One region of the Clostridium sp. JS66 genome, then DNA from elsewhere that is predicted to be linked to it. Evidence: a T-box and tRNA genes for the amino acid it is inferred to sense, from the RefSeq annotation. Region 1 holds a T-box; the other holds one or more tRNA genes.
What was found. The T-box of region 1 lies ahead of Q6H37_RS28740 (glycine--tRNA ligase). A T-box ahead of a tRNA ligase gene usually reads a tRNA of that ligase, here a tRNA-Gly.
Positions count from the first base shown of each region.

Region 2: it encodes a tRNA-Gly, which carries the amino acid that the T-box ahead of Q6H37_RS28740 (glycine--tRNA ligase) is inferred to sense. The anticodon was not compared.

Region 1 is NZ_CP131467.1:6,185,090-6,200,333, forward strand. Features, by position in the region: gene Q6H37_RS28730 (DUF6431 domain-containing protein) at 1-252, opposite strand, end outside; one part of gene Q6H37_RS28735 (IS3 family transposase) at 406-774, shown strand; one part of gene Q6H37_RS28735 (IS3 family transposase) at 777-1,712, shown strand; gene Q6H37_RS28740 (glycine--tRNA ligase) at 1,784-3,175, opposite strand; T-box leader at 3,513-3,678, opposite strand; tRNA gene Q6H37_RS28745 (tRNA-Asn) at 3,719-3,793, opposite strand; gene lysS (lysine--tRNA ligase) at 4,007-5,515, opposite strand; gene greA (transcription elongation factor GreA) at 5,532-6,014, opposite strand; gene dusB (tRNA dihydrouridine synthase DusB) at 6,320-7,300, opposite strand; gene Q6H37_RS28765 (type III pantothenate kinase) at 7,304-8,089, opposite strand; gene Q6H37_RS28770 (thioesterase family protein) at 8,241-8,627, opposite strand; gene ftsH (ATP-dependent zinc metalloprotease FtsH) at 8,774-10,576, opposite strand; gene hpt (hypoxanthine phosphoribosyltransferase) at 10,655-11,200, opposite strand; gene tilS (tRNA lysidine(34) synthetase TilS) at 11,197-12,591, opposite strand; gene spoIIE (stage II sporulation protein E) at 12,730-15,117, opposite strand.
Region 2 is NZ_CP131467.1:5,653,466-5,668,709, forward strand. Features, by position in the region: gene ytxC (putative sporulation protein YtxC) at 1-535, opposite strand, end outside; gene Q6H37_RS26230 (DUF6873 family GME fold protein) at 673-1,407, shown strand; gene Q6H37_RS26235 (hypothetical protein) at 1,388-1,858, shown strand; gene Q6H37_RS26240 (B3/4 domain-containing protein) at 1,955-2,656, opposite strand; gene Q6H37_RS26245 (MerR family transcriptional regulator) at 2,750-3,571, opposite strand; tRNA gene Q6H37_RS26250 (tRNA-Cys) at 3,708-3,781, opposite strand; tRNA gene Q6H37_RS26255 (tRNA-Gly) at 3,786-3,860, opposite strand; tRNA gene Q6H37_RS26260 (tRNA-Phe) at 3,876-3,951, opposite strand; tRNA gene Q6H37_RS26265 (tRNA-Asp) at 3,957-4,033, opposite strand; tRNA gene Q6H37_RS26270 (tRNA-Val) at 4,039-4,114, opposite strand; gene hslO (Hsp33 family molecular chaperone HslO) at 4,210-5,094, opposite strand; gene Q6H37_RS26280 (class I SAM-dependent methyltransferase) at 5,098-5,853, opposite strand; gene Q6H37_RS26285 (small, acid-soluble spore protein, alpha/beta type) at 5,961-6,212, opposite strand; gene Q6H37_RS26290 (peptide ABC transporter substrate-binding protein) at 6,294-7,997, opposite strand; gene Q6H37_RS26295 (aspartate-semialdehyde dehydrogenase) at 8,357-9,352, shown strand; gene dapA (4-hydroxy-tetrahydrodipicolinate synthase) at 9,400-10,281, shown strand; gene dapB (4-hydroxy-tetrahydrodipicolinate reductase) at 10,294-11,040, shown strand; gene Q6H37_RS26310 (sodium:alanine symporter family protein) at 11,197-12,564, opposite strand; gene Q6H37_RS26315 (gamma-glutamyl-gamma-aminobutyrate hydrolase family protein) at 12,714-13,496, opposite strand; gene Q6H37_RS26320 (amino acid permease) at 13,817-15,226, opposite strand.

The sequences.
Region 1 (15,244 bases):
TAATATAACATGATAGGTGTATTGTCTATAAGGTATTATGAAACTTGGAATAAGAGAGTACGTCTTATGGCATGATTTGCACCTATATCTAATGATAACTACTCTATAAGCTTTGTTAAATGTAATCAAATTTCTATAGTAGAATCCATGTCTATATAGTTTTCCTTCATATCCGCATGCTTCGCATCCATATTTTATGGGAAACCTATTATACTTATTAAGCTTATTATATTTTCTTATGCCGTAAGGCATCTTTATTATTTCTATCACTTTTTTTCAGTCCTATAAAATTTTTTTATATTTTTAAATTATAGTCAGATTAAATAATCTTATTCTTTTTGTGTCAGATTATTTAATCTGACGTAAAAAGAAAGGCTATTATAATTTACTTTTTTTGAACCTGTTATTAAGCAAATAAATTGCTTAATAACAGTTAAGCGCGTCAGCGCGAAGGGAATAACCTATACTGATGAATTTAAGCGCATCTTTATAAGTGAGGACGGAAAAGGCAAGTTTCCAAGGCTAATATTCGAAGAATGCGGATTTGACATAAATATTTTGGGGAAAAAGCGCATAGAAATGGCAGCTTATAGATGGCGTACTGCGTACAATAAGGAAGGTGTATTAGGATTACAGGATACCAGAAAAGATAATTCAGGGAGGCCTAGAGATACGGAACTCTCCATCGAAGAAAAATATGAACGTCTTAAGGCGCAAATTAGTTTGCTTAAAGCTGAGAATGAATTGTTAAAAAAACTCGATATGTTAGAAAGGGGGATGATGAAAAAGAAATAAGCCTACCGGCTGAACAGAAGTTCAATCTTATTAAGTTGGTAATTACAAAGCATAAGTTGAAAAACTTGATTAGTTATTTATGCAAAATAGTAGGTGTATCGCGTTCTGGATACTATAATTATTTTTCATCAAAATCCCATAGAGCAAGGAATAAACGCACTGGTAAGGATGAGATGTCGAGAGATATCATTCTAAAAGCATATAACTTTAAAGGACGCAAAAAAGGAGCTAAGCAAATAAAAATGACATTAGAAGGTGAATTTGGAATCGTATACAATTTAAAACGTATTCGAAGGATAATGATAAAGTACGGAATTATTTGTCCTATTAGAAAAGCAAATCCTTATAGAAGAATAATGAAAGCTACTAAAGAACATACCACCCTGCCTAATTTATTAAATAGGAATTTTAAACAAAATACACCTGGGAAGGTGCTTCTCACTGATATAACTTACTTATTTTACGGCAATGGTAAGAAAGCATATCTATCAACAATTAAGGATGGATCTACTAATGAAATTCTTTCATATAATCTATCAGATAAATTGACGCTTGACATAGCTACAGATACGATAGACAAACTAATAAATGAAGGACAAGTTAAACTTACTATAGATGCATTTATTCACTCTGATCAAGGCGCTCACTATACAAGTCCTAAGTTTCAAAGCCTAGTGAAAGGCTACCGCCTAGGACAATCCATGTCAAGGCGCGGTAATTGCTGGAATAATGCGCCGCAGGAATCGTTTTTTGGACACTTTAAAGATGAATCGTACATTAAGTCATGTGAAACTTTAAGTGAACTTAAGGAAGAAATCGAAAACTACATGTTTTACTATAATAACTATAGATATCAATGGGGACTAAAAAAGATGACTCCTGTACAATACAGAAATCATCTTCTTAATTTAAAATAACTCTTTTTTTATTGTCCTTGACAAAGGGCACACTTTATCATTTATTTATGAAATACACACTCTTTTATAAACTAAAACTCCATCTTTTCCTTTATAAACTTTTTAAGTTCATCTACTTTCATTCTAAATTGTTCCATAGTATCTCTGTCTCTTACTGTTACTGTATTATCTTCTAATGTGTCAAAGTCTATAGTTATACAATAAGGAGTTCCTGCTTCATCCTGTCTTCTATATCTTTTTCCTATGCTTCCTGCTTCATCATATTCTACATTAAAATCTTTTCTTAATTCATCATAAACTTCTTCAGCTTTTTCTGATAATTTTTTAGTTAATGGAAGTATAGCAGCTTTTACTGGTGCAATAGCTGGGTGAAAATGCATCACTGTTCTTGAATCTCCACCTTCAAGTTCTTCTTCATCATATGCATCAACCAAAAATGCTAGTACTGCTCTATCTGCTCCTACAGAAGGCTCTATACAATAAGGTATATATTTTTCATGTGTAACTGGATCAAGATATGACATATCCTTACCAGAGTGATTTTGATGTTGTGTTAAATCATAATCAGTTCTATCAGCTACTCCCCATAGCTCTCCCCATCCAAATGGGAATAAATATTCTATATCTGAAGTTGCATTACTATAATGTGAAAGTTCTTCTTTATCATGATCTCTAAATCTTATATTTTTTTCTTCAATACCAAGATTCAACAAGAAGTTCCAGCACTGTTCTTTCCAATAACTATGCCATTCTAAATCTGTACCTGGTTTACAGAAAAACTCAAGCTCCATTTGTTCGAATTCTCTAGTTCTAAATGTAAAGTTACCTGGAGTTATTTCATTTCTAAAAGATTTTCCTATCTGGCCTATTCCAAATGGTACCTTTTTTCTTGAAGTTCTTTGAACATTTTTGAAGTTAACAAATATGCCTTGAGCTGTCTCTGGTCTCAAATGTATTTCAGACTTAGAATCTTCTGTTACTCCCTGGTATGTCTTGAACATAAGATTAAACTGTCTTATATCAGTAAAATTCTTTTTACCACAATTAGGACATTCTATTTCATTATCTACTATATATTGCTTTAACTTTTCATTACTCCAACCATCTGCACTAGCTTTTTCTACTCCATTTTTAGTCATATGCTCTTCAACTATTTTATCTGCTCTAAATCTTGACTTACATTCTTTACAATCCATAAGTGGATCTGTAAAATTACCAACATGACCTGATGCAACCCAAACTTCACTGTTCATAAGAATAGCTGAATCTATTCCCACATTATGTTTGCTTTCATGAATAAATTTCTGCCACCAAGCTTTTTTTACATTGTTTTTTAATTCTACGCCTAAAGGACCATAGTCCCATGTATTTGCAAGACCTCCGTATATTTCTGAACCTGGATATACAAAACCTCTACTTTTGGCTAAAGCTACTACTTTATCCATAGTCTTTTCTACTGCCATTATAATTACCTCCTAAAATTTCTTATTTATTTTTATAATACTATTAACTAAATAAACCCTATTAATACTTGCATAATCACACTTATGTATTATTTTCTAATTGAAAATTAAAGTATAAAAAAAGACTCTACCTTTGAAGAGACGAAAATTTATTTCCGCGGTTCCACTCTTCTTGGCATAAGCCCTGCTCTAAAAAAATTCCACTCAAAAGTTCCCTTCATAAATAAAACTTTAATTGTTTTCACCTATCCACAATCTCTCTTAAATAAGTTTTTATTCATTACTTTTTCTTTATCATTGTGAAAGTATTAATATAATAAAAAAAGACCCTACACCTTAAAGGGACGAAAACTTATTTCCGCGGTTCCACCCTTCTTGGCACAAGCCCTGCTTTATCAATCCTTGTTCAGAAGCTCCTTCATAATTAAACCTTAATTGTTTTCACCTATCACAATCTCTCTTAAAAGATTTTCATTATTACTGTTCTTCATCATTACAAAATATTCAATTCTTAAAAACGTAAAATACATTTAAATAAAAAAATGGCTCCGCGAAAAGGATTCGAACCTTCAACCTATCGGTTAACAGCCGAGTGCTCCACCATTGAGCTATCGCGGAATGTCTTAACTACATTTATTATTATACCAAGTTTTTTCTAAAATGCAATAGTTTTTTTAATTTTATTTGCACTTTTTTAAATTTTATTTAGATTTCATGTTCATTTATCAATTTTATTAAGGATTTATTATTAATCCTTAGTATGAATATTTAACTTAATACATAGAAAACATTAATCCTAAGTATAAATACTTAGGATTAATAATTCATTATTTATTGTTGTTCTGGTTTCATTGTTGGGAACAATATAACATCTCTTATAGAAGAAGTATTAGTTAGGAACATTATCAATCTGTCTATACCTATACCAAGTCCCCCTGTTGGAGGCATTCCTATTTCTAATGCATTTATAAAGTCATTATCCATCATGTAAGCTTCATCATCACCAAGTTCTCTTTCCCTTAATTGTTGAAGGAATCTATCTTTTTGAACTATTGGATCGTTAAGTTCTGAATATGCATTACATACCTCTCTACCATATACAAAGCCTTCAAATCTTTCAGTAAATGCTGCATTTCCTCTCTTTTTCTTTGTAAGAGGTGAGTTTTCTACTGGGTAGTCGCAAACAAATGTAGGCTGCATTAACTTATCTTCACAAAATTCTTCGAACAATGCAATAAGTATATCTCCTTTTGTGCAGTCCTTTAATTGTTTTTTCATCTCTATATGCTTTTCTTTTGCAATCCCTCTTGCTTCTTCATCATCATTTATAACATTAAAGTCTACTCCTGTATATTCTTTAACTGCATCTACCATAGTTATTCTTCTCCATGGTGGTGTAAAATCTATTTCTGCATCTTCATACGTTACTTTTGTAGTTCCTAATACTTTTTCACATACAAAAGCTACCATGTTTTCAGTTAGCTCCATCATGTCATTATAATCTGCAAAAGCTTGATATAATTCCATGCAAGTAAATTCTGGGTTATGTCTTACATCCATACCCTCATTTCTGAAGTTTCTACCTATTTCATATACTCTTTCAAATCCACCAACTATAAGTCTTTTTAAATATAATTCTGTAGCTATTCTTAAATACATATCTAAACTTAATGCATTATGGTGTGTAATAAAAGGTTTTGCAGCAGCACCACCTGCAATAGTCGAAAGAATAGGTGTTTCTACTTCGAGATATTCTTTATCATCTAAAAAGGTTCTTATAGCTTTTATTATTTTAGTTCTTTTTATAAATGTATCCTTAACATCTTGATTCACTATTAAATCTACATACCTTTGTCTGTATCTTAAATCAGGATCTTTTAAGCCATGCCACTTTTCTGGTAATGGTCTTAAGGACTTAGCTAAAAGTTCAAACTCTGTAATATGAAGAGTAACCTCTCCTGTTTTAGTTTTAAATACATTTCCTGTTATAGATAAAATATCTCCTATATCAAAGGATTTATATTCTTTAAGTCTCTCTTCTCCAACATCATTTATCTTTATGTATAACTGTATTTTCCCATATCTATCATGAAGATCTGAAAATCCAGCTTTTCCATGAACTCTTTTGGACATAAGTCTTCCTGCAACAGTAACACTTTTACCTTCAAGTTCTTCATAGTTATCCTTTATTTGACTAGAAACATGTGTTCTTTCTACTTTATATACATCAAAAGGATCTTTTCCTTGTTCTTGAAGTTTAAAGAACTTCTCTCTTCTCTCCTTTATAAGTTGATTAAAATCTTCTTCTAACTGGTTTAAATTCTTTTCATCATTTGCCATTTATACGCCCTCCAATTTATCTTCTTATGCCAAGTATTTCGTACTTACTTACTCCATCTGGCACTTGCACTTCAATTATATCCCCTATTTTTTTGCCTACAAGGCCTCTTCCAACTGGTGATTCATTAGATATTTTATTGTTCATAGGATCTGCTTCTGCTGAACCAACTATAGTATACTCTACTTCTTCATCAAAATCATAATCCTTAACTTTAACAATAGAACCTACACTTACTACATCCAATGGAATTTCACTCTCATCTACTATAGTAGCATTTTTCAACATATTTTCAAGCTGAATTATTCTTCCTTCGACAAATGCTTGTTCATTTTTAGCTTCATCATACTCTGAATTTTCGCTTAAATCACCAAACGAAAGTGCAACTTTTATTTTTTCTGTTATTTCTTTTCTTTTAACTGTCTTTAAATATTCAAGTTCGCTTTCTAATTTCTTTACACCTTCATAAGTCATTATATACTTCTTTTTTGCTTCACTCATCTTACTATCCCCTTTTAATAATTTACTAAGAAACCTTCTATAAGAGCATTTTTCAACATTTATGCATTTATATTAAAAATCACCTTAATAATCATTTAAGTAATTATAAAACAGGCTTATTCCAATGTCAACATTTACACTTCCATTTACTTTATGCATGTTATCAAATAATAACTAAATACTAAAATATCATTGTTAAATTTTATTATTCTCATAAAAAATTTTTATATTAGAGTTAACATGTACCACTTACTTAATAATTTTCCTCAAAAATTGTTTACATTATAGCTTATTCTGCTTTTCTATCAAAAATTACTTCTACTTTTAATATAGCTTTTGTATTCTTTTAAAATTGAGATTACTTTTTCACTGGATTTTTCATAATTTACAGCATCCTTTATTTCTTTATTGTTACTTAAGCCCTTTAAATACCATCCTACATGTTTTCTCATCTCTCTTACAGCCTTTGCCTCTCCTTCATAAGAAATAGCTCTTCTATAATGTTCTATACACATATCTATTCTATCTTCTTCAGAAGGATAAGTTATATTTATATTTTTCATTTTTTCATCAATCTGATTAAATATCCAGGGATTACCCATAGCTCCTCTACCAATCATTATTGCATCACAATTAGTAATTTTAAAAATGCTTACTGCATCCTCTGGAGTTACAACATCTCCATTTCCTATAACAGGAATAGAAACTGCTTGCTTTACCTTCTTTATCATATCCCAATCTGCCTTACCTTCATACATTTGCTCTCTAGTTCTTCCATGAACAGTAATAGCATCCACACCTGCTTGCTCTAATTCTTTTGCAAACTCTACAGCATTAATGTTATCAGAATCAAATCCTTTTCTAAATTTAGCAGTTACAGGTTTTGATGAAGCTTTTTTTACTTCCTTTACTATTTGTGCTGCTAATTTAGGATCTTTCATTAAAGCAGATCCTTCTCCATTTTTAACTATTTTAGGAGCAGGACATCCCATATTTATATCCACTAAACAAATATCTTCATTATCATTAAAAAAATCACAAGCTTTGGCCATTACAAGTGGATCATTACCAAAAATCTGAACTGCTACAGGAGCTTCTTGCTTAGATATTACTAGCATATCTTTTGTGTTTTTACTACCATAAAACAATGCTTTAGCACTTATCATCTCTGTATAAACGAGCTCGCATCCCATCTCTTTACATAACTCTCTAAAGGCCATATCTGTCACACCAGCCATCGGAGCTAAAAATACATTCTTTTTAAACTCCAAATTTTTTATTCTCATTAATTACACCTGTTCTTTATTTTTTTCATAAATTATTCTTAGACCTTTAAGAGTTAAGGTTGGATCTATTAAATCCATAAACTTTGATTCTTGATTAATAAGCTTTGCCAATCCTCCTGTTGCAACTACAAGTGGTTCATTTTCTCCAAGATCCATCATTTCTTTTTTCATTTTACTAATTATATAATCAACTTGACCTATATATCCATAAACTATACCCGCTTGCATACTAGCAACCGTATTTTTACATATGACACCAGCAGGCTTTACTAATTCTATTCTTGGAAGTTTAGCTGCTCGTTCAAATAGTGCTTCAGAGGATATTTTTATTCCAGGACAGATAGTTCCTCCTAAATAATCTCCCTTTGCAGTCAAAGCACAAAAAGTAGTGGCTGTACCAAAATCTATAATTATAGCAGACCTTTTGTATATTTCCCTGGTAGCAACAGCGTTAACAATTCTATCTGCCCCTACCTCTTTAGGATTATCATATTTAATGTTTATACCTGTTTTTACTCCTGGCCCAACTATTATTGGCATAATTTCAAAATATTTTAATATCATGTGTTCTAATGAATACATAATATTAGGAACAACTGAAGATATTATAACTCCTTCAACATCTGATGGATCTAATTTATTATGTAAAAACAAATCAACAACCTGAATACCATATTCATCAGCTGTCCTCTCTGAGTCTGTGGACAATCTCCAACATGCAATAAGCTCCTTATCTTTGTACACTCCTAAAACTATATTTGTGTTTCCAACATCTAAAACTAAAATCACTTCGCACACCGCTCCTTTCTATATAAAAAGTGCATATACATAATTAAAGAGCAGCTTTAAAGCTGCCCCTTAGTATAATCTATTTTGTCAATTTAACAACTTAATTTTATCAGTTAAATTTTATTTGTCAAGATACGTTTGATTTTTGAAACTATTCTTGTACCTTTTTCATAAATTCTTCACTATTTACTATGTATCTTGTATGATTTCCTTCTCCTATCTTTCCTTTTTCATCCCATGCTTCTACATTAAATACTAGTTTCTTTTTATCTACTTTTACTAAAGATGCTTCACATCTTATTTTCATTCCAATAGGTGACGCTTTAATATGCTTTACATTAACTTCAATTCCAACTGTAGTATATCCAAATGGAAGATGCAAATCTACACAACTCTTAGATGTATTTTCCATAAGTGCTATCATAGAAGGTGTTGAAAATACATCTATATTTCCCGAGCCTAATTTACTTGCTACATCATTTTCTGTTACATATATTTCTCTTGTAGATGCCATTCCTTCTCTCACATTAAACTCCATAAAACCATCTCATTTCATCGTAATTTTTATTTTGAAAGCTTAAAAACATATAATTATTATATCATTGTTAATAAACTTTTAATATATATTTACAATAAAATAGAGGCTATTAACCTCTATTCTATTGACTTCATTAAATTGTCATTTTATGCTTGCTCAAATATTTCTTCAAATTCATTTGCTTCCAGTTTTTCTTTTTCTAAAAGAGCCTTAGCAACAGCATGAAGTTTATTTATATTTTCATTAAGAAGATTTTCTGCTTTATTATATCCTTCTTCTATAAGTTTTCTTATTTCTTTGTCTATTTCAAAAGCCACTTCTTCACTAAAACTTCTTCCTTTTCCTAAGTCCCTACCTAAAAATACTTCATCATGTCCTGAACCAAAAGCTATTGGTCCTAAGCCACTCATACCATAATCCATAACCATTTTCTTAGCTATAGTAGTTGCTCTATCTATATCATTTTTAGCACCAGTACTTATGTCTCCTATTATAAGCTTTTCTGCTACTCTACCTCCAAGCAATCCTACTATTTCATCTTCAAGTTTAGTTTTGGACATATAAGAACTATCTTTTTCTGGAAGATGCATAGTATATCCTCCAGCCATTCCTCTTGGTATTATACTAATCTGATGAACTGGGTCTGCTGTAGGCAATAACTTCATAACCACAGCATGCCCTGCTTCATGGTATGCTGTAAGCCTTCTATCTTCTTCATCAATTACTCTACTCTTCTTTTCAGGTCCAGCTATAACTCTAGTTACCGCTTCTTCTAGTTCTTCCATATCTATCTCTTTTTTATCTTTTCTAACTGCTAAAAGAGCAGATTCATTCATTAAGTTTTCTAAGTCAGCTCCAGTAAATCCTGGAGTTCTTTTTGCAAGTACATCAAGCTTAACTTCCGGAGCCAAATGCTTATTTTTACAATGAACCTTTAAAATCTCTTCTCTTCCTTTAACATCTGGAGCTCCAACTAATATTTGTCTATCAAATCTACCTGGTCTTAAAAGTGCAGGATCTAAAATGTCAGGTCTATTTGTTGCAGCAATCATTATTATACCTTCATTTGCACCAAAACCATCCATTTCAACTAATAACTGATTTAAAGTTTGTTCTCTTTCATCATGTCCTCCACCAAGACCTGCTCCTCTTTGTCTTCCAACTGCATCTATTTCATCTATAAATATAATGCATGGTGAATTTTTCTTAGCTTGATCAAATAAGTCTCTAACTCTTGACGCACCAACTCCAACAAACATTTCAACAAAATCTGAACCAGATATACTAAAGAACGGCACCCCAGCTTCCCCAGCTATAGCCTTAGCAAGAAGGGTTTTTCCTGTTCCTGGAGGTCCTACAAGTAATACTCCTTTAGGAATTCTAGCTCCCATTTCTATATATCTCTTAGGTAACTTTAAAAAATCTACAATTTCAGCAAGTTCCGCTTTTTCTTCATCAGCTCCTGCCACGTCAGCAAAAGTTACTTTCTTTTTATCAGGCGTGGCCATTTTGGCTCTACTCTTACCGAAATTCATTACATTTCGATTTCCACCACCACCTTGAGATTGCTGCATAAACATAAACCAAAAAGCTACAAGCATTAATATTAAAAGTATTGTTGGTAAGTATTGTACCCACATAGGAATTGACGCGGGTTTAACATAAACTTCCTTAACATCTCCATTTTTAGGATGTTCAGCAATGAACTGAAATAGTCTTTCAGATGGAACTATTGTTTCATATGCACTACCATCTTTCAAAGTACCATCTACAGTCATCTTGTCTTCCTTTACTTGAAAGCTCTTTACATTGTTATCTATCCAATATTTTTGAAAATCATTAAAATTAATAGTTGTTGAACTTTCATTTGTCCTAGCAAGCATTAACGCTGCAAGAATAACTAATACAAACACTATAACCCAGGCCGTTGCACTTGAAAATTTTTTCATTACAGGCCCCCCTCTCTTTTAAGTTTATACTGTAAAATTGTATCACAAGGAAAATTCCTTTACAATAAATTTAGTTAATTATTTATAAACTTCCTCTTTTAGTATGCCTACATAAGGTAAGTTTCTATACTTTTCTGCATAATCAAGTCCATAACCCACTAGGAAATAATCTGGAACTACATATCCTGTGTATTTAACATCGATTTCAACTTTTCTCCTTTCTGGCTTACTTAAAAGGCAAGCTATTTCTATACTTTCAGCTCCTCTACCTTTCAGATACTCAATTAGATATGATAAAGTTGTACCCGAATCTATTATATCTTCTACTATAAGAACATGTTTACCTTCTATTTCAAAATCTAAATCTTTTAAAATTCTTACTACTCCTGAACTTTTTGTAGAATTAGCATAACTCGAAACTGCCATAAAGTCCATAGTACATGGAATTGTAACTTCCTTTAATAAATCTGCCATAAATGGCACAGATCCTTTTAATATTCCTACTAGCATTAGTTCTTTGCCTTCATAATCTTTACTTATTTGTGTTCCAATTTCTTTTATTTTTTTCCTCAATTCTTCCTCTGAAAATAAGATTTCTTTTATGTCCTCTTTCATACTGCTCATATTTTTGTTTCCTCTCTTTCAATTTTTATCTCTAATATATTTTTTGTATTTTCATCAACTTTAAAAAGTTCACTCACTCTATATCCTACTATCCATGCAATTTTATCATCAAAGCATATAATAGGAATATAGTCTCTTTGATCCTTAGCTACCTTTTCATCCATAAAGAAATCTTTTAACTTCTTACTTCCACCCATCCCTAAAGGTATAAATTTGTCGCCTTCTTTTCTATGCCTTATAGTTATTTCTTTTTCAAACTTATCATAATCAAAATATTTTATTAAATTGTTGCTTTTAAAGTTTACCTTTTCATTTTGATCAATAATTCTGGTTATTACTTCTAAGTTATATTTCTTTACGTAATTATTACCACTATGTATAATATATTCTTCCTTACTAACCTCTTTATTTTTTTTAACTTTCTTTAATATGTATATATCTCCATATTTATTTGATACTACAACATGATTTGGAAGATCAATGTTTTTTCCTGTGGATCTTGATTGAATATTAATTATGTCATAAATGTGAATTTTTTCAAAGTTATTTAAATTTCCAGTTACTTCATACAAGGCTTTTCTTATAATCCTAGTAATTATAGCTTCGTTTTCTAAAAATGCCTCCTTTGATATTATAACCTTTTCTCCCTGTATATCACAATATTTTTTAAATTTTTCTTTAGCAACTGTTTCTAAGTACTCATTATCTATTTTTATAGTATCTGATAATCTATTGAGAACTTTTATAATATCCTTATTAAAATTCTCTTGTATATAAGGTATAAGTTCTAATCTCACTTTATTTCTAGAATATATGGTTTCTAAATTGGTTTTATCTATTCTTGGATTAATATTTTCTTTGCAGCAATATTGTTCAATTTCATGCCTTGTAACATCTATTAAAGGCCTTACAAATATGTTATCTCTTACCGCCTTTATTCCTACTAATCCTTCCAAACCTGTTCCTCTCATAATCCTCATTAGTATAGTTTCTGCCTGATCATTGGCATTATGAGCTATAGCTATTTTCTGCGCATTTAATTCTTTTTTTAAATCATTAAAAAAATCATACCTAGCATTTCTTCCTGCACTTTCGCATGAAATATTTTGCATTTTCATGATTCTATTTATATCTACTGATTTACTCCTGAATTCTATATTTAATTTTTTACAAAATTCCTTTACATATTGTTCATCTTTATCTGATTCATTCCCTCTCAAACAATGATTTACATGTGCTGCATATAATTCTATGCTGAGTTGCTTTTTTAAAGAGTATAAGATATGCAGTAAACTCATGGAATCCGGTCCACCAGATACTGCAACTATTACCTTATCGCCTTTATTAAACATTTTATACCTATTTATAGTTTTTAAAACAGTCTCTATCAATTTTAACACTTCCTAAAGAAAATTTTGTTTTATAAATAATATATTACTTAACTTTTAAGTTTAAAGCAAACTTCAATTCAAATTTTCAATGGCTTAAATTCAGAATATATAACACTCTAAACTTAAGCCATTATAATTTTAATACAAACTATATACCTTCTCTACAATTACTGTCATATCATCTTTTATTTTTCCTTTACTTAATTTTTTTGCATTACTCATAATTTCTTCACTTAATTGTCTAGGATCATTGCAATTATTATTTTTTAAAAAATCTACTATCCATTCATATTTACCAGCTTGTTCATTTTCATAATCTAATACTCCATCACTTAACATAACAATAACATCACCATTTTCAACTTTTTTCCTGACTATATCTATATCTGGTTTGTCCAATACACCAATTGGCAAAGTTTTCGACTTTATTACATCAATATCTTCTCCTTTTTTTATGAAACTAGCTACAGCCCCTACTTTCATAAAATCAACCTCACCTTTATATAAGTCTATACTATTTAAATCTAGAGTTGAGAACTTTTCTTCTTCAGAAAATTTCATAGTCATTATAGAATTTATTATATTTATAGCAGTTAATTTATTAAAACCTGATTTGGAAAACCTTTCTATCAATCTTACTGCTGCATTACTTTCCTGTCCAGCCTGCGGACCTGAACCCATACCATCACTTATAATAGTCAAATAAGTTCCATCTGGTAATTTTCCAAAGCTCTGGCTATCACCACTATATTTTTCTCCATCTTTACAGCATTTACTTGTATAAGCTGCTACATGATATTTAGGTGTTTCTTCAAAGGTAATAGTACATACCTCAAATTCAGAATTTAAATTACATCCATCTTCACTAATGCACATACACTTTCCTGTTACCCCATTCACCAATGGAAGTACGTCTTTTATACAAATTTGCTTTCCTCCGCATGCCTCCATAGATAAATTAACTATTAATCTATTATTTTTGTTATTATAACAGAATACATCTCTATAATGTATACCATTCTTATTTAAAACTCTTCTTATAGTATTTTCAGTTTCAGTATTAAATTTTATATTATAATTAAATTCATCAATAATTTCTGATACAGAGTTTCCTACGTTCTCCACTTGACTAGATAGCAGCTGTCGGCACTCACTTAATCTATTCCTCCACATTTCATTAATTATATAGTTATTAACAATTTCTTCAGTATTTTTTATAATAGCGGACCTTTTCACACACTTTCTCTCTATCTCATGAGGAACCTGTTTTCGATTATCCTGGTAATTCTGTATTAATTCACTAAAAGCATTATAAGTATAATAATTTTCCCTTTTCCAGCACATAGACTGCATAGAGCATGTACTACAAACCCGATCTGCAAGATTTTCTACTAATGCACTACTTTTATTTTTCATAAGCAACTTATCGTTATATACCAAATTACCCAAAATTCCTGACATATCAAATAATACTTCTGAAAAGTTTTCTAACTTATTTACTAATAATTCTTTAATCTTTTCTGCATAGTTTTCTTTAAAATGTTCCTGCTTTCTCTGCCAATCTAATTCTATTTCAATCTTTTTCAAAATTTTTCCAGGTATCATCAAAAAAAATATGGCACTTATAATTACCTCTATTAATTTAAACTGAGTCCCTATATCAGAGTACATTTTTAATACAGCAAATGCCAAAAGGTAAGCTAATCCACTCATCCATTTACCTGTTTCTCTAAATATACCAGATATAAGTCCACATACACCATATACTCCTACAAAAGCTATCATATTATTGGACGTTATCCCTATTATAGTTCCCATTGCCACTCCTGATGCTGCTCCTGAGGAGCTTCCCTTTGTATATCCTACTATAAGTATAAATGCTAAAGCTATAATATTTCTTAAAGATACTCCTCTTATATTACTTCCCCAGGTTCCTGCTACTACTAAAGATATAGTAACTGCCATACTTATTATTTCCTCACTACTATATAAATGCCTTGTTTTGTATTGTTTAAAGCATATTATAGAATAGTTAATAATAAAATATACTGGGAATATAGCACTTACTTCAAAAAAAGAAAGTAAAAATGACATACCTAAAGTTACTTTAAGTATTAATAGCTTATAAAAAGAAATTTCTATAAACAAAGTGAAAAATATCATCATTATTTTCTTGTTTTGTTCAACCGTTCTTAGTATGTAGTTAATAATTATAAGAGTTCCTGCAGTTATAATGTATACAGGCAAACTTTTTACACTATTATAAAGAGAAATATACCCTAGTATGCTTCCAATTCCTGATATCAATATAACTTTATTTTCTTCACAAGTCATAACTGCAACCAAAAAAGCTATACCGAATGGAGCCATCAAATTTATCATGATCACTCTACTAATTAAAAATGCAGCTATAAAGTAAGCAACAAGCTTAATTAATCGGGGTAAACTTTTAATCTTTTGTTTTTTTAATTCATCTTTTGAATCCTTAACTCTCTTATACGGGAAAAGTTCAACTCCGTATTGCATTCATACCACCCACCTTATAAATTACTGCTTCTATTATAACAAAGTCTTTTGGAAATAAATGTCATAAGGTGATATGTCTATTTATTTTTTTTAGGACATTTAATTCTAAGTTTCTTTTAAAAGATTT
Region 2 (15,244 bases), 530 kb from region 1:
ATTCTTTTTCGGTCATATATCTTTCTACAACCTTATCAACTATTTCTTCTAAATCTTCTCTTAGCTCTTTCATTCTAAAAGTTATAAATCCATTTATATTTATTTCTTTATTTTCAACTATGCACTCCACTATTTTGTCAATTATAGCATTCCTCTTATTCATATAATAAATTGAATTTTCATCAATTATTGACTCTTTCCCCTTTAATACTTTTATGCTATTTTCTCTTATTTCTTTTATTTCATCATGTCTAAGGAAAAAATACGTATCACATAAAAACATTTCCATATCCTTTTTATAAAATTCATCTATAACAATTTCATACAACATATTAGCTATATTTACATTAAACATATTACTCAATCTATCATTTAACTCTTCATTACAAAATATTTTTACGAAGTGAGTATTGGATTCTATACTTTCCGAAATTCCTATTATTACATTTTTATTTTTAAAATATTCTTTTATATTGTTTATTCCATCTATTACTTTCTCTTTATCATTATCGTATACAACAGTAAGCAATAACATTATTTCCACTCCCTTCTTTGAAATAGTATATGTTTAAAACAAATGTATATTCAAAAATTTATTTTCAAATATCGACATATCACGAAAATATAAAGTTATAATATATAATAGCTTTATAAAAAGAGGTGCATTGAATAATGAAGTATGCTATTGTAGATTTTAGACTAAGTGATGAAGAAAAAGGTAATCTTAAAAAATTAGGATATGAAATATTGATATGTCCGCCATCAAATTTGCTCTATGAAGCAGTATGTGGACATCCTGATATCCTTTTACATATAATTTCTGAGGATACAATAATGGTTCATAAAGATATGAATAAAGAATTTGTAGATAAGCTGATTTCTATAAATTTTAAAGTGGTTTTTTCTCAAAATAATCTTCAAGAAAAATATCCCTATGATATTTTGTTAAACAGTGTGAATATGCCAAATTTGTTCGTTCATAACCTAAAGTATACAGATCCTAATCTTATGCTTTATGTAAAAGATAAAAAAACAATAAATGTTAAGCAGGGTTATACTAAATGTTCCACTGCCATTGTAAATGATAAAGCTATTATAACCAGTGATAAATCTATAGCTAAAGCTTTAATTAGCGAAAATATAGACGTACTTTTACTTCCACCTGGAGACATATTACTGCCAGGATTAAACTATGGCTTTATAGGTGGCTGCTGCGGTCTTTTAAACAAAAACTCTATGGCTTTTTATGGAAACTTAAAAAATTACTTATATGAAGATGAAGTAATAAAGTTTCTAGAAAAATATGATGTAAATCCTATTTATTTAAGCAGCGGAAAGCTAATAGATAGAGGAAGTATTTTTATAGTTAATAAGGAGGATCATCAAAATGAACTTAGAGAAAAGTAAAATGATGGACACTATATGTAAATACTGTATAAGCAGATATCAAATTTTAAATAACGCTCCTATATTATCAAGTTTGATTTATCAATTTGGTAGAAAGCTTGAAATGGATATTCCTGCTATAAGAGGAATTCTCTATGTAGAAGTGAATGGATATAAACGACAATATGCTCACTGCTTTAATGTTTATAATGGTCAAATAGTAGACTCTACAATATATCAGTATGCTCTAATAAATAAAAGTATAGAACATCTTTTTCCACTATATGTAGTTGGGATTGCTCCTTCTCATATAGACTATTCCATAAATAGTGAAATTAAATATGAATGTCAGTTTAAATTTAAAGATGAATATCTATCAAAAATTTTAAAGGATATAAAGGATTCAAATTATATAGAACTAGAGAGGTTTTCCTTATTGGAAGATTCAAAAAAAGAAACTCTAATATTTTAGTTTTAGATATACTAAAAATACGGTTAATAAAGTTCAGCTGGGTAAAATGCCTAAATGGCATTTTACGAGCTTTACTTGGAAGAAAGTAATCCTTATTTACAATTCAAATTCAGTGTTGTTTATATCCACTAATCCTACTTTTACTTCACAATTGAAATTCTTTTTTAATAATTCTGCTAGTTCATCTCTTGCGTTAATTACATTGTCATAATTCTTTCCCTTAAATCCATCTATAGGGAAAAATATATTTTTACTTTCTCCTACAATTTTTCCTTTTTCACTTTGCCTCCATATCCATCTTCTTGTTCTTACTTCGTGTCCTGCAAAGTAAATAAGTTCCCCATCTTCTAAACATTCTGCTTCAGTTTCTCCAAAAGGAATAAAAGTATCTCCTTTTTTTGAAAACCTAATAGAAATATCTCCTCCAGCAGTATCCATATCATGAGCACCTAGTGGAACAAGATATTTTAGTGAGATTGCATTTCCTATATCAACAATTGGATTTATATTAGGCAGCCCTTTTTTCTTTGCCACCCTTGCAATCATTGCTTCAATAGAACTTTTAAATTTGTTTGGATTAATACCTAATTCCATAAATGCATCTCTATAATGCATTATTTCTTCTACTTCTTTCACATTTCTACCTTCAAATTTTGTCTCATTTAATTCTATACTATTCTTTAGAAGTTTAGTTACTTCAGCATTTTCCACACTGTTATCAATACCTTTAGCTACTACAATACCAATACACATATTACCTAACTTCTCAAAAACATCTTTTGACACACTGAATTTCATAATTAATCACCTACTCCAAACTATAATTTACTATTAGTTTATCTTTTTCACCTATCTGTTCAGAAAATTATAAACCATCCAGTAACTGGAGTGTCAATATTTATTTATCAATATTTGAATTTCAGTTACAAATTGTGATTTATCAACGGTTAATCCAAAATCAATTAGTGTTACTTCTATTGAATTCTCTATAATTGTATACCCTTTTTCTTCAATATATCTTAAAAGTTTATCATAGTACATTGGAGAATCCCTATGGGTTCCACAAAAACGAATAGTAACATAAACTCCTTGAGATAGTACTTTTACCAAATTCTTATTATATCTTTCACCTTCTGTAAATAAAAAAATATAATCATATTCATCAAATATTCTATAATTTAATTTATCCATGCAAATTGACACTCCTACTTTTCCATTAAATATAGAAGCATCTTTGTTAGTCTTATTCTCCAACTGTCTAATTGACAATTCTAAATCATTATCAGATTTTATCCTTTGCTTTAATAAGACAATAGTTCTTTTTTCGAATTCAATTTCCTGAATTACATCTAAGTTCTCTTTATAACTAGCATAATTAATTTGGTTTATCCTGTTCTCAATTTTTTGTTTTATAGATTCCAAATCCTTCATTTTTTCTTCCGTAATTTTTTTCTGCTTTTTTAATAAATCCATAATGTTATCAATGCTTCGTTCCTTCAAGTGATAATCTATGTTCTTTAACGACATACCAAGTGCTTTTAAATATTTTATTGTGTTTAATTGTTCAAATTGTTCTGTTGAATAATATCTATAACTATTAGTCTTATCTATAAATATTGGCTTAAACAGATTAATTTCATCATAATACCTTAATGTCTTTATATTAATATTAAATAACTTTGACATTTCACCAACGGTAAATAAATCTTTCATTGAATTCATCTCCAATATTAAAAGTATAGTTTTTATAGTATATAGATATCTTCATACAAAATCCAATATATAAGTTATGGTAATTACAAAAATGAATATAAAAAAAGTAGTCTAACTACTGATTAGACTACTTTTATGGAGGCGCCACCCAGATTTGAACTGGGGGTAAAGGTTTTGCAGACCTCTGCCTTACCACTTGGCTATAGCGCCATATTGGAGCGGAAGACGAGATTCGAACTCGCGACGTTCACCTTGGCAAGGTGACGCTCTACCACTGAGCCACTCCCGCATTTTAATTTAATATTGGTGGCTGGACCAGGAATCGAACCAGGGACACGAGGATTTTCAGTCCTCTGCTCTACCGACTGAGCTATCCAGCCACACATGGCGACCCAGAAGGGGATCGAACCCTCGACCTCTGGCGTGACAGGCCAGCACTCTAACCAGCTGAGCCACTGGGCCATACTTGGTGGGCACAACAGGGCTCGAACCTGTGACCCTCTGCTTGTAAGGCAGATGCTCTCCCAGCTGAGCTATGCGCCCAAGTATTACTAACTGCGACAATTAGTATTATATAACTTACTACAAAAGTTGTCAACTATTTTTATTAAATAAATTGGAGAATTTAAAATTCCCCATTATTTACTTGCTAATTTTATAAGTTCCCCTATTTCGTCATGCTTAAATGTATAAGATTTATTACAAAAATTACAATTAAGTTCTTCATCTTTTCCTTCATCATATATTTCTTTTAGATCTTTTAATCCTATGCTTATTAAAGCTTTTTCAACCTTTTCTTTTGAGCAATCACATTTATAATAAGGTATAATGCTGTCTAATATCTTTAAATCCATATCTTCAAAAATATAATTAAGAATTTCTTCTATATTCATTCCTTTAGTCATCATTTCTGTTATAGATGGTATCTCTTGCAATCTATAAGTTACTAAATCTGCAGTAAGATCATTTGCTCCTGGCATCATCTGTACTATAAATCCGCCAGCTGCTTTTATACTCAAATCGGTATCTACAAGCACCCCTAATCCAACAGCTGATGGAGTTTGCTCTGAAACAGTAAAATAATAAGCTAAATCATCACCTATTTCACCTGTATAAATAGGCACCTGACCAACATAAGGCTCTCTTAGCCCCATATCCTTTATTACTACAAGACTTCCATTTTTACCTATAGCTCCACCTACATCTAGTTTTCCTTTGCTATTAGCAGGTAAATCAACTAATGGATTACCAATGCACCCCTTTACTCTAGCATCTGAATAAGCTGTAACAACTACTCCTTTTGCTTCTCCACCTCCAGAAATTTTAAGAGTTAATGCATCATTTTTAGATTTTAACGTAGAACCCATAAGACTTCCCGCTGTAAGCATTCTTCCTAATGCCGCAGCTGCTGTAGGAGCACATTTATGCTTTTGTATCCCCTCATTAACAAGTTCTGTAGTTGTAGCTGCTATTATTCTTATATCACCGTTATTAGCCACAGCTCTTACTAATTTATCTTTCATATTCTAAACTTCCTCCTTATTTCTCTTTTTCACTATATAAGTTATTCTCTCTGTTTCACGGCTTATAATTTTCTCTTCATAGTTATCCATAACTTTTACAAGTTCTAATCCGCATAACTTTAGAAGTTCACAAACTCTTTCATGTTTATAAGCTCTTTCACTGTGTTCTTCATCAAACCTTCTATAATATTCTCCTTGCTTCACAAAAAATGTAAGATACATGTCCACAATATCATCTTCTAAAAAGTTTTCCCATATATAGGTTACATTTTCATCATCATAATTGTAAATATTATTTCCAAGTATCTTTGTAAGCTTATAATAAGAATTCGTATCAAATATAAATATACCATCATCTTTTAAATGATTATGTATTCCTTTAAAATATGCTATTAGCTTTTCTTCTTCCAATATGTAGTTTGTAGAATCAAGACAACAGGTTATAAGATTAAATTTTTTGTTCAAATTTAATTGAGTTATATCCTGACAGACAAACTTAACCTTTATACCTTTGCTCCTCATCTTTGTTTCTGCTTCTGTAAGCATATCATAAGATAAGTCAACAGCCCAAGAAGAAACAAACTTTGCTGCTATAAGTTCAGTTATGTTTCCTGTACCACATCCAAGATCCAAATAATCTTTTCTATCCATATTTAGCTCATCATAATTTTTTAATATAGTTTGTACCCAACTTTTATAATCTATATCTTTATTTATGAGTTCATCATAAATATGTGCAAAATCCTTATAACACTTCATTTTCAATTCCTTTCAAAAGTAAAATTCAATATATCACCAATTAATATTATAGACTTTTAAAGTATAAGTCAATAATATAAACTTAATAAAAAGCTATATTATTGACCTCATTCTCTTTCTGAAATCATTTTGTTTGTAGGAAGATTATTCTGCTTTTTTCTTTTAGTCATTATTCCACCTATTCTTCCTGTTTCCTCAGCAGTAAGAGCTCCCCACCCATATTTACTAACTTTATCATCTAATCCTAATTCATGAGCTATTTCATATTTCATTTTTTCTCTAAGTTTTTCTTCAATACTTAATTCTCTGTGGGATTTAAGCTTAGCTTTTATAACCTTTTTCAATGGAGTCTTTCCCATAATATTTCCCCCTTTCTTTTTATTATTTTTTACACGAAAGGGATTATTTATGCATATTAAAGTAAAGTTAATCCTCTATAATTATCTTCCTTCAGTATACGCATATTTTATTTCATATGGCGCTCCAAATAACGTAAACATAATATTTTTAACATATTTACATTTGTATAATTCTTTACTTCTATACACTGTAGGTGCTATTACTGCATCCTCAGCTAATAATATATTTTCAGCTTGCTTGAACGCGTTAAATCTATCTTCATTTTTATCCTGGCTTAAGTTTGCTGCATTAATAATTAGACTATCATATTTGCTATTTGACCAATTTGTACAAATAATATTTGAACCTGTAACCCATAAATAAAATTCTGACATAGGATCATTATAATCTGCAAACCAAGTCATTGAACCTAAATCATAGTCACCACTTTCTATTTTCTTTGTAAAGTTATCTCCATCTGCATACTCTATCTTTATATTTATTCCTAAATTCTTTTCATACATTTTTCTAAAGAACTCTGCTATGTCTTTTTGTTTTGCATCAACCCCTGGTTGTATATATCTTATGGTAATTTTTGATGGATCAGTATCCATACCAAGTTCCTTTAATCCTTTTTCTAAAAGTTCTCTTGGATTATTTCCATCTTCTTTTAATTTTTTTACCGGCTCAAAGTTAGCTTTTTCCCTAAAATCTTCTTTTCCTATTTGAAGTGAAGGAGGTACAAAAGCATATGCTGGCATGTATAATCCTTTCCATAGAGTTTTAGAAACTTCCTCTCTATCTATGGATAAAGAAAATGCCCTTCTAACATTAACATTAGAAAATATCTTATTTTTTTCATTAAAAAACTCAAAATCAGTAGTTGGCTCTGATAGTTTTACTAAGTCAAATTTTGATTGTTTTTTTATTTTGTTTTTAGCTTCTATATTTGTAATCTGAGCTCCATCTAAAGCCCCATTCAACAACTCATTAGATATAGTATTACTTTGTTTAAAAATTTTAAAATTTGATTTTTCAAGTTTTACTGTTTTGGCATCCCAATACTTATCATTTTTATAAAGTTCAACTCTATCATTATGAACCCATTGTTTTATAATAAAAGGTCCACAAAATACCATCTTATCTTTTTCACTTCCATATTTATCTTTGTATTTTTCAACTATATCCTGCCTTTGAGGCTGCATTACTATAGAACTTGTTATATTAATAAAATATGCACAAGGATATTCCAAATCTATTTCTAAAGTTTTAGCATCTAATGCCTTTACCCCTACAATATCAGATGACATATTTTTATTTGCGTTTGTTTTAACATCATTATATTTTTTGCTGCCTTTTATAGAATATAATAAAAATGCATTAGGTGATTGAATTTGAGGATCTAATGTTCTCTTTATGCCATATTCATAATCTTTTGCAGTAACACTTTTCCCATCGGACCACTGATTGTCCCTAATATGAAATGTCCATTTTAACTTATCCTCTGACACATCCCAACTTTTTGCTCCTGCTGGTTTAACTATTTCCTTTCCTGATGAATCTGTTTCTATTCTTGTAAGTGCTTCATTCACTTCTGACAGTATTTGAAGCGAGCTGCGATCTTTAGCCTTAGATTGATCTAAAGTTTTTGGTTCACTATCTAAAGTAAGATTTAAATATTGACTCTTATCAATTTCTGTTTTAGTAGCAGTTTCAACTTTTTTTGGTTTACTGCATCCTGTTAGTACTGATGTTGAAGTCAAGGTTAAAATAACAATTACAGATAATAATCTTTTAATATTCAAAGAAAGGTACCTCCTTCGTACTTATCCTTTTTAATTAAACTATGTAACATACTTTCATATCTTAATTTTATACCAAATTCTCTTTAATAAAACATAAACATATGAAATTTGTACATTTTATTTTTGTACATATAAAATATTAACAACTTATTATTCTATAAAATAGTATAAGGCTAATTAATTCTATTGTTATATCATAAAGCATTTTTTGCAAATTTTAAGCACATTTAGCAATAAACATATTAAAAAATTATAATATAATAATTGTATAAGGCTTTACTACTAATAAAAAAGAGTATATTTTTATTAAGATTCATTATATAATATTAAGTAAAATAAATTTTAGGGGGCATTTAGAAATGAATTATAATGTAGCAGTAGTTGGTTGCACAGGAATGGTTGGAAGAAAATTTATAGAAGTATTAGTTGAAAGGAATTTTCCAGTAGCTGAAATTTACTTTTTCGCATCTGCAAAATCCGCTGGAAAGGTATTAAAATTTAAAGACAAAGATGTAACTGTTGAAGAATTAAAAGAAGATAACATAAAAAATAAAAAAATAGACTTTGCCTTATTTTCTGCAGGGGGCAGCGTAAGTAAGGAATTTGCACCTATTTTTGCAAAATACGGTACTACAGTTATAGATAATAGTAGTGCTTGGAGAATGGATCCTGAAGTACCTTTGGTAGTTCCTGAAGTAAATCCTGAAGATATTAAATGGAATAAAGGAATAATAGCTAATCCTAACTGTTCTACAATCCAAGCAGTTGTAGCTTTAAAACCTTTATATGATAAATATGGTATAAAGAGAATAATTTATTCTACTTATCAAGCAGTATCTGGTGCTGGTATGGGTGGCTACAATGATTTAGTAGAAGGTTATAAAGGCACTGCACCTAAAAAATTTCCTTATGCTATAGCAGGTAATGTTTTACCACATATAGATGTATTTTTAGAAAATGGATACACAAAAGAAGAAATGAAAATGATAGATGAAACACAAAAAATATTACATGATAATAATTTAAAAATAACAGCTACAACAGTAAGAGTTCCTGTTGTATATGGTCATAGTGAAAGTATAAATGTAGAATTAAATAAAGAATTTGATATAAAGGATATCTTCTCTCTTTATAAAAATGCTGAAGGCATTATATTAAAAGACGATGTAGATAACCTTGTTTATCCAATGCCTGTAGAAGCTGCTGGTCATGATGAAGTTTATGTTGGAAGATTAAGAAAAGATTTCAGTATAGATAATGGACTAAACCTATGGGTTGTAGCAGATAATATAAGAAAAGGTGCAGCTTCTAACGCAATACAAATTGCTGAGTGCATTGTAAAAGGAAATAAATAATTTAAAACAAAATTATTTATAATATATAAATAAAATGAGGTGTTTGTATGAGTTTATTCAAAGGTTCAGCTGTTGCTATCGTTACTCCTTTTAAGGATGGAGGCGTTGATTTTAAGAAGTTAGAAGAGCTTCTTGAATGGCATATTAAATCTAGTACAGATGCTATAGTAATTTGTGGAACTACTGGTGAAGCTTCTACTATGTCTGAACAAGAAAGAAAAGAGACAATTAAATTTACAGTTGATGTAGTTAAAAAGAGAATACCAGTAATAGCAGGTACAGGATCAAATAATACTGCCGCATCTATTAATATGAGTAAGTGGGCAGAAAGTATAGGAGTAGATGGACTTTTAGTAATAACGCCTTACTACAATAAGACTACACAAAAAGGTCTTGTTGAGCACTTTAAAGCTATTGCAACTAGTGTTAAAAGCCCTATTATTATTTATAATGTACCTGGAAGAACAGGATTAAATATACTTCCAAAAACATTAAAAATATTATGCGAATTAGATAATATAGTTGCTGTTAAAGAAGCTAGTGGAAATATAAGCCAAATAGCCGAAATAAAAGCTCTTTGTGGTGATAAACTTGACATATATTCTGGAAATGATGATCAAATAATTCCTATAATGGCTTTAGGCGGAATTGGTGTTATATCTGTACTTGCAAATGTAATTCCTAAGGATGTACATGATATGTGTGAATTATTCTTAAATGGTAAAGTAAAAGAAGCATTAAAAATACAATTAGATTCTTTAGCTTTAACAAATGCATTATTCATAGAAACAAACCCAATACCTGTTAAAACAGCTATGAATATCATGGGAATGAATGTTGGAAATTTAAGACTTCCTCTTTGTGACATGGTTCCAAATAATCTAGATGTTTTGAAAAAAGAACTTAAAAATTATGGGCTTTTAAAGTAAGGAGGATTTTCCATGGTTAAAATTATATTAAGCGGATGTAATGGCAAAATGGGCAAAGTTATATCAAAACTAGCAGATAGTTCTTCTGATTTAACTATTGCAGCTGGAATAGATAAAAACACCGAAAAAACTAGTTTTCCAGTATTTGCAGACATATCTAAGTGTACTGTTGATGCTGACGTTATTCTAGATTTTTCAAGACCAGATGCCTTAGAAGGACTACTTAAATATAGCAAAGAAAAAAATATAGGAATCGTTCTTTGCACTACAGGATATACCAAGGAACAAATTGATGAGATAAATAAAGCATCAAAAGAGATACCTGTATTCCGTTCAGCTAATATGTCCATAGGAATTAATGTTATAAACAAAGTATTAAGAAATATAAGCGAATTACTCTATAAGGATTTTGATATTGAAATAATAGAAAAGCACCATCATCAAAAGGTTGATGCTCCAAGTGGTACTGCTATTCTTCTTGGTAATACTATAAAAGATTCTATACATGAAGAAACTAAATTTGTTTATGGAAGAGAAGGCATATCAAAAAGAACTCATGACGAAATAGGAATACATGCAGTTAGAGGTGGTTCTATAGTTGGTGATCACGAGGTTATATTTGCCGGTAAGGACGAAATTATAGAATTAAAGCATACAGCTATGTCAAGAGATATATTCGCCATTGGAGCTCTTAAAGCTTGTCAATTTATGTTTGGAAAAGATAAAGGATTATATTCCATGGATGATGTAATAAAATAAATATTTAATAGATTAGATGAAAAAACTCTAATCCATTAAATATAATATAAAAAATAAAAGCTGTGAAATTAAGCTAAACTTATTTTCATGGCTTTTATTTTTTATATTATATATTTACAATGAGCTTAAAAAATCTATCTTAATAAAACCACTTTACTACCCAGCAGATTTATATTCAATTTCTTCATTTTCATCATTATCATCAAAAAATTCTCTAGTTAATTTGAATACCTGAGGACTTAAACGAACAATGGCAATAATGTTTGAAAGTGCTCCTAAACCGATTACAATTTCTCCAATTGACCAAACCATTTTTAGCGCACCTACAGAACCCAAGAAAATAAATACTAAAAATACGTATCTATAGCATTTTCCAAGCTTAGCACCACCAATATAGTTTAATGTAGATTCTCCATAGTAACATAAACCAATTAATGTAGAATAGGCACATAATACAACACTTATACTTACTACATAAGAAAAAATAGGTGAAACCTTTCCAAAAGCTACACTAGTTAAAATATTTGGCGACTGCCCTGATCCAAGTACACCAGTTGTTAAAATAGCTAAAGAAGTTATTGTACATATAACAAAAGTAACAATGAAAACTTCTACAATTCCCCACATTCCTTGACGTGCAGGATGATCTGTTTTTGCTGTAGCATGTGCAATAGGTGCTGTTCCCTGTCCAGCTTCATTAGAATACAATCCTTTATTGATTCCATATCTGATAGCTTGTGCTACTGCAAATCCACCTATTCCACCGCCTACTGAAGCAGGTGAAAAAGCACATTTAAAAATCATCATAAATGCATCTGGAACCTTTGTTATATTAAATAATATAACTATAATACCTGATGTGAGGTAAAGTATAACTTTTGATGGTATAAGTTTTGAAGTAACTTTTCCAATTCTACCTATTCCACCCATAGATACAATTCCTACAAGAGCTATTATTACAAATCCAACTATTTTAGATGGAACATTAAAATAGTACATAATATTTCCTGCAAGGGCATTTGACTGAATCATAGTTCCTGACAAAGTATTTAATATTAAAGTCACTACAAACCAACTTGCCAAAAATTTAGAATTTAAACCTTTTCTCATGTAATATGTAGGTCCACCAACAAATTCTCCCTCTTCATTTTTTTCCCTGTATGCTATACTTAAAGTAATTTCTGCATATTTAGTACACATACCAAAGAATGCCGCAATCCACATCCAAAATATTGAGCCTGGTCCTCCAAAAGCCAAAGCCGTTGCAACTCCGACAATACTTCCGACACCCACTGTGGATGCTAATGCTGTAGTAGCTGATTGGAATGGAGTTAAAGTTCCTTCTCCTTTAATTTCAGATTTTTTCATAAATATTTTTCCAAAGGTTTCTTTAAGAATAAAAGGAAACTTTCTTACTTGTAAAAATCTTGTACCGATTGTTAAATAAACACCTAATCCCACTAAAGCGATTACTGTCCATGGACCCCACACTATAATTGATATTTGTTGTAATAATTGTTCCATTTAGGTTCCTCCCTTTTGCAAATAAATTATCAAGTCTATTAAATTCTAATATGTATACAAAACTTAATTTTAAACGTTTACTTAAACTAGTCAATTATGAACATTGAAATTTTCCAAAAGCTAATTCACTTAGCTTAATGTGCTAACGTTTAGCTAGCACAATTAGCTAATTTATATTCTTTACAAGCATTTACTAATGCTTTGAATATCAAAAGCTGTTCATCATTGCGTTCACCTAACATTTCAGGATGCCATTGCACACCTAATACAAATCTATCACCTTTCATTTCTATAGCTTCTACTATCCCATCTGGTGATACAGTAGCAACATTAAATGTATCAGCTACATCTTTTATAGCTTGATGATGATAAGAATTTACTCCTAACTTTTCTTTATTAAAAATTTTATAAAATTTAGTTTTTTTATTAACATTAACCTCATGTACTGGGTTATATTTTGGTGATCCCTTAGCCGAATGATTTATAAAATTATTATTTCTTAATTCTGATTGGACCTGAGATAAATCTTGATAAAGAGTTCCTCCGCAAACTACATTTAAAAGTTGATATCCTCTACAAACACCTAAAATAGGAACTTTACTATTTTCTATAATATTTCTTGCTAATTGTAATTCCTGTTCATCTCTTTCTGGAATTATATTTCCTATTTTATCTCCTATATTTTCTCCATAATATTTTGGTTGAATATCGGCTCCACCTGCAAAAACTACACCATCTACAATATCAATAATATTTTCAACATTATTTCTATCACTAAATACAGGTATAATTACAGGAATCCCACCTGCTTTTTCCACTGCTTTAACGTAATCATTTGCAGCAAGCTGATAATCAAATCCACATCCAAATCCTTCATAAACTCCATTTAATTCATAAGAATAATCTGCACATATGCCTATAACTGGTTTCATTTTTTATTCCTCCTATTTTTATCAATAAATTTTTTATTATTTAAAATACCACAATTGATGCTTTAAATATTATGCATTGTAAATCCTCCTTCCGGTCTTTACAATTATATACAACAGCAATAAGTATGCCAATTTCAAATTTATAGACTTTTCTAAGTGTTCACGGTTATTTTTAAATTTCTATTTTCAAAACGATTTATCATTTTGAAAATAGAAATTTAAAACATTTATTTTCATATGTTTTAACAATAAAAAAGCTTGTTGTCACTTTGACAACAAGCTTTTCATTTTGAATTTACTATATATTTTTATATTTTTAATTAGCAACCTTCTTTAACTTTGCCTTCCTCTTTAGAAGAATTGTTTTTATTAAGACCAAATGCATAATAACAAACAGTTAAACCTATAAGCCAAATCGGTCCTACAATAACTGCTATTAAAGTATCAGGACTTAGTGACATTACCAAAAATACAAATACTAAATATGCTAAAGCAAAGTAATTTGTATATGGATACATCTTCATTGGAAATTTTAATTTTTTTACTTGTTCAGGTGTAAGACCCTTTCTAAACTTTATTTGTACTAAAACTATCATAAACCATGCAAATAATCCTGCAAAAGTTGCAATACTAGCAAGATACACGAATACTTTACCTGGAAGAAAATAGTTAAGCACAACACCAATTAGCATACATGCTGAAGATGCCAAAATTGCATTCATAGGAACATGTCTTTCACTAACTTTTCCAAAAACTTTTGGTGCTGAACCTTGAAGGGACAAGTTATATACCATACGTCCTGTTGTATAAATACCACTATTGCATCCAGACAACGCTGCTGTTAATACAACAAAGTTTATAATTCCAGCTGCAGATTTAATGCCAAGTTTACTAAATGTTAAAACAAACGGACTGCCAATTACCCCTATTTTATTCCATGGATAAAGACACATGATTACTGTTAATGCTCCTACATAGAATATACAAATTCTCCAGAAAACTTTATTAATAGCGGATGGTATAGTTTTTTCTGGATTTTTTGCTTCACCAGCAGTAATACCTATAAGTTCAGTACCAAAGAAAGCAAAAGTAACCAATGCCAAAGCACTTATAGGTCCTTTTACTCCATTAGGGAAAAATCCTCCATTAGTCCATAAGTTTGAAAAACCAATAGGCTTTCCTGCATTACCTATTCCAGTTACAATCATGACTAAGCCTACGATAATCATAAGAATAATGGCAACAACTTTTATAAGAGCAAACCAAAACTCACATTCTCCAAAGGCTTTTACTGCAACTAAGTTTACAAATACCATAATAACAAGAGCTGTAAGAGCTGATCCCCATTTAGGAATTCCCGGAAACCAGAAGTTAATATAAATTCCTATTGCAGTAAGTTCCGCCATGCAACATGAAACCCAATTCAACCAATAAGTCCATCCTGTTAAATATCCTGCAAGTGGTCCCATATACTCATTAGCATAAGCACTAAATGAACCTGCAACTGGATGTTCAACTGCCATTTCACCAAGTGCACGCATAATAATAAATAAGATAATTCCTCCAGCTAAATATGATAGCAAAATTGCAGGTCCTGCCATTTTAATAGTTGTTGCTGAGCCTAAGAATAAGCCAACACCTATTGCACCACCTAACGCTATCATTTGAATATGTCTTTCTTCTAATCCACGTTCAAGATTTTCATGCGAACCATTATTTTTATCACTCATACTTTTAACCCCCTTAAA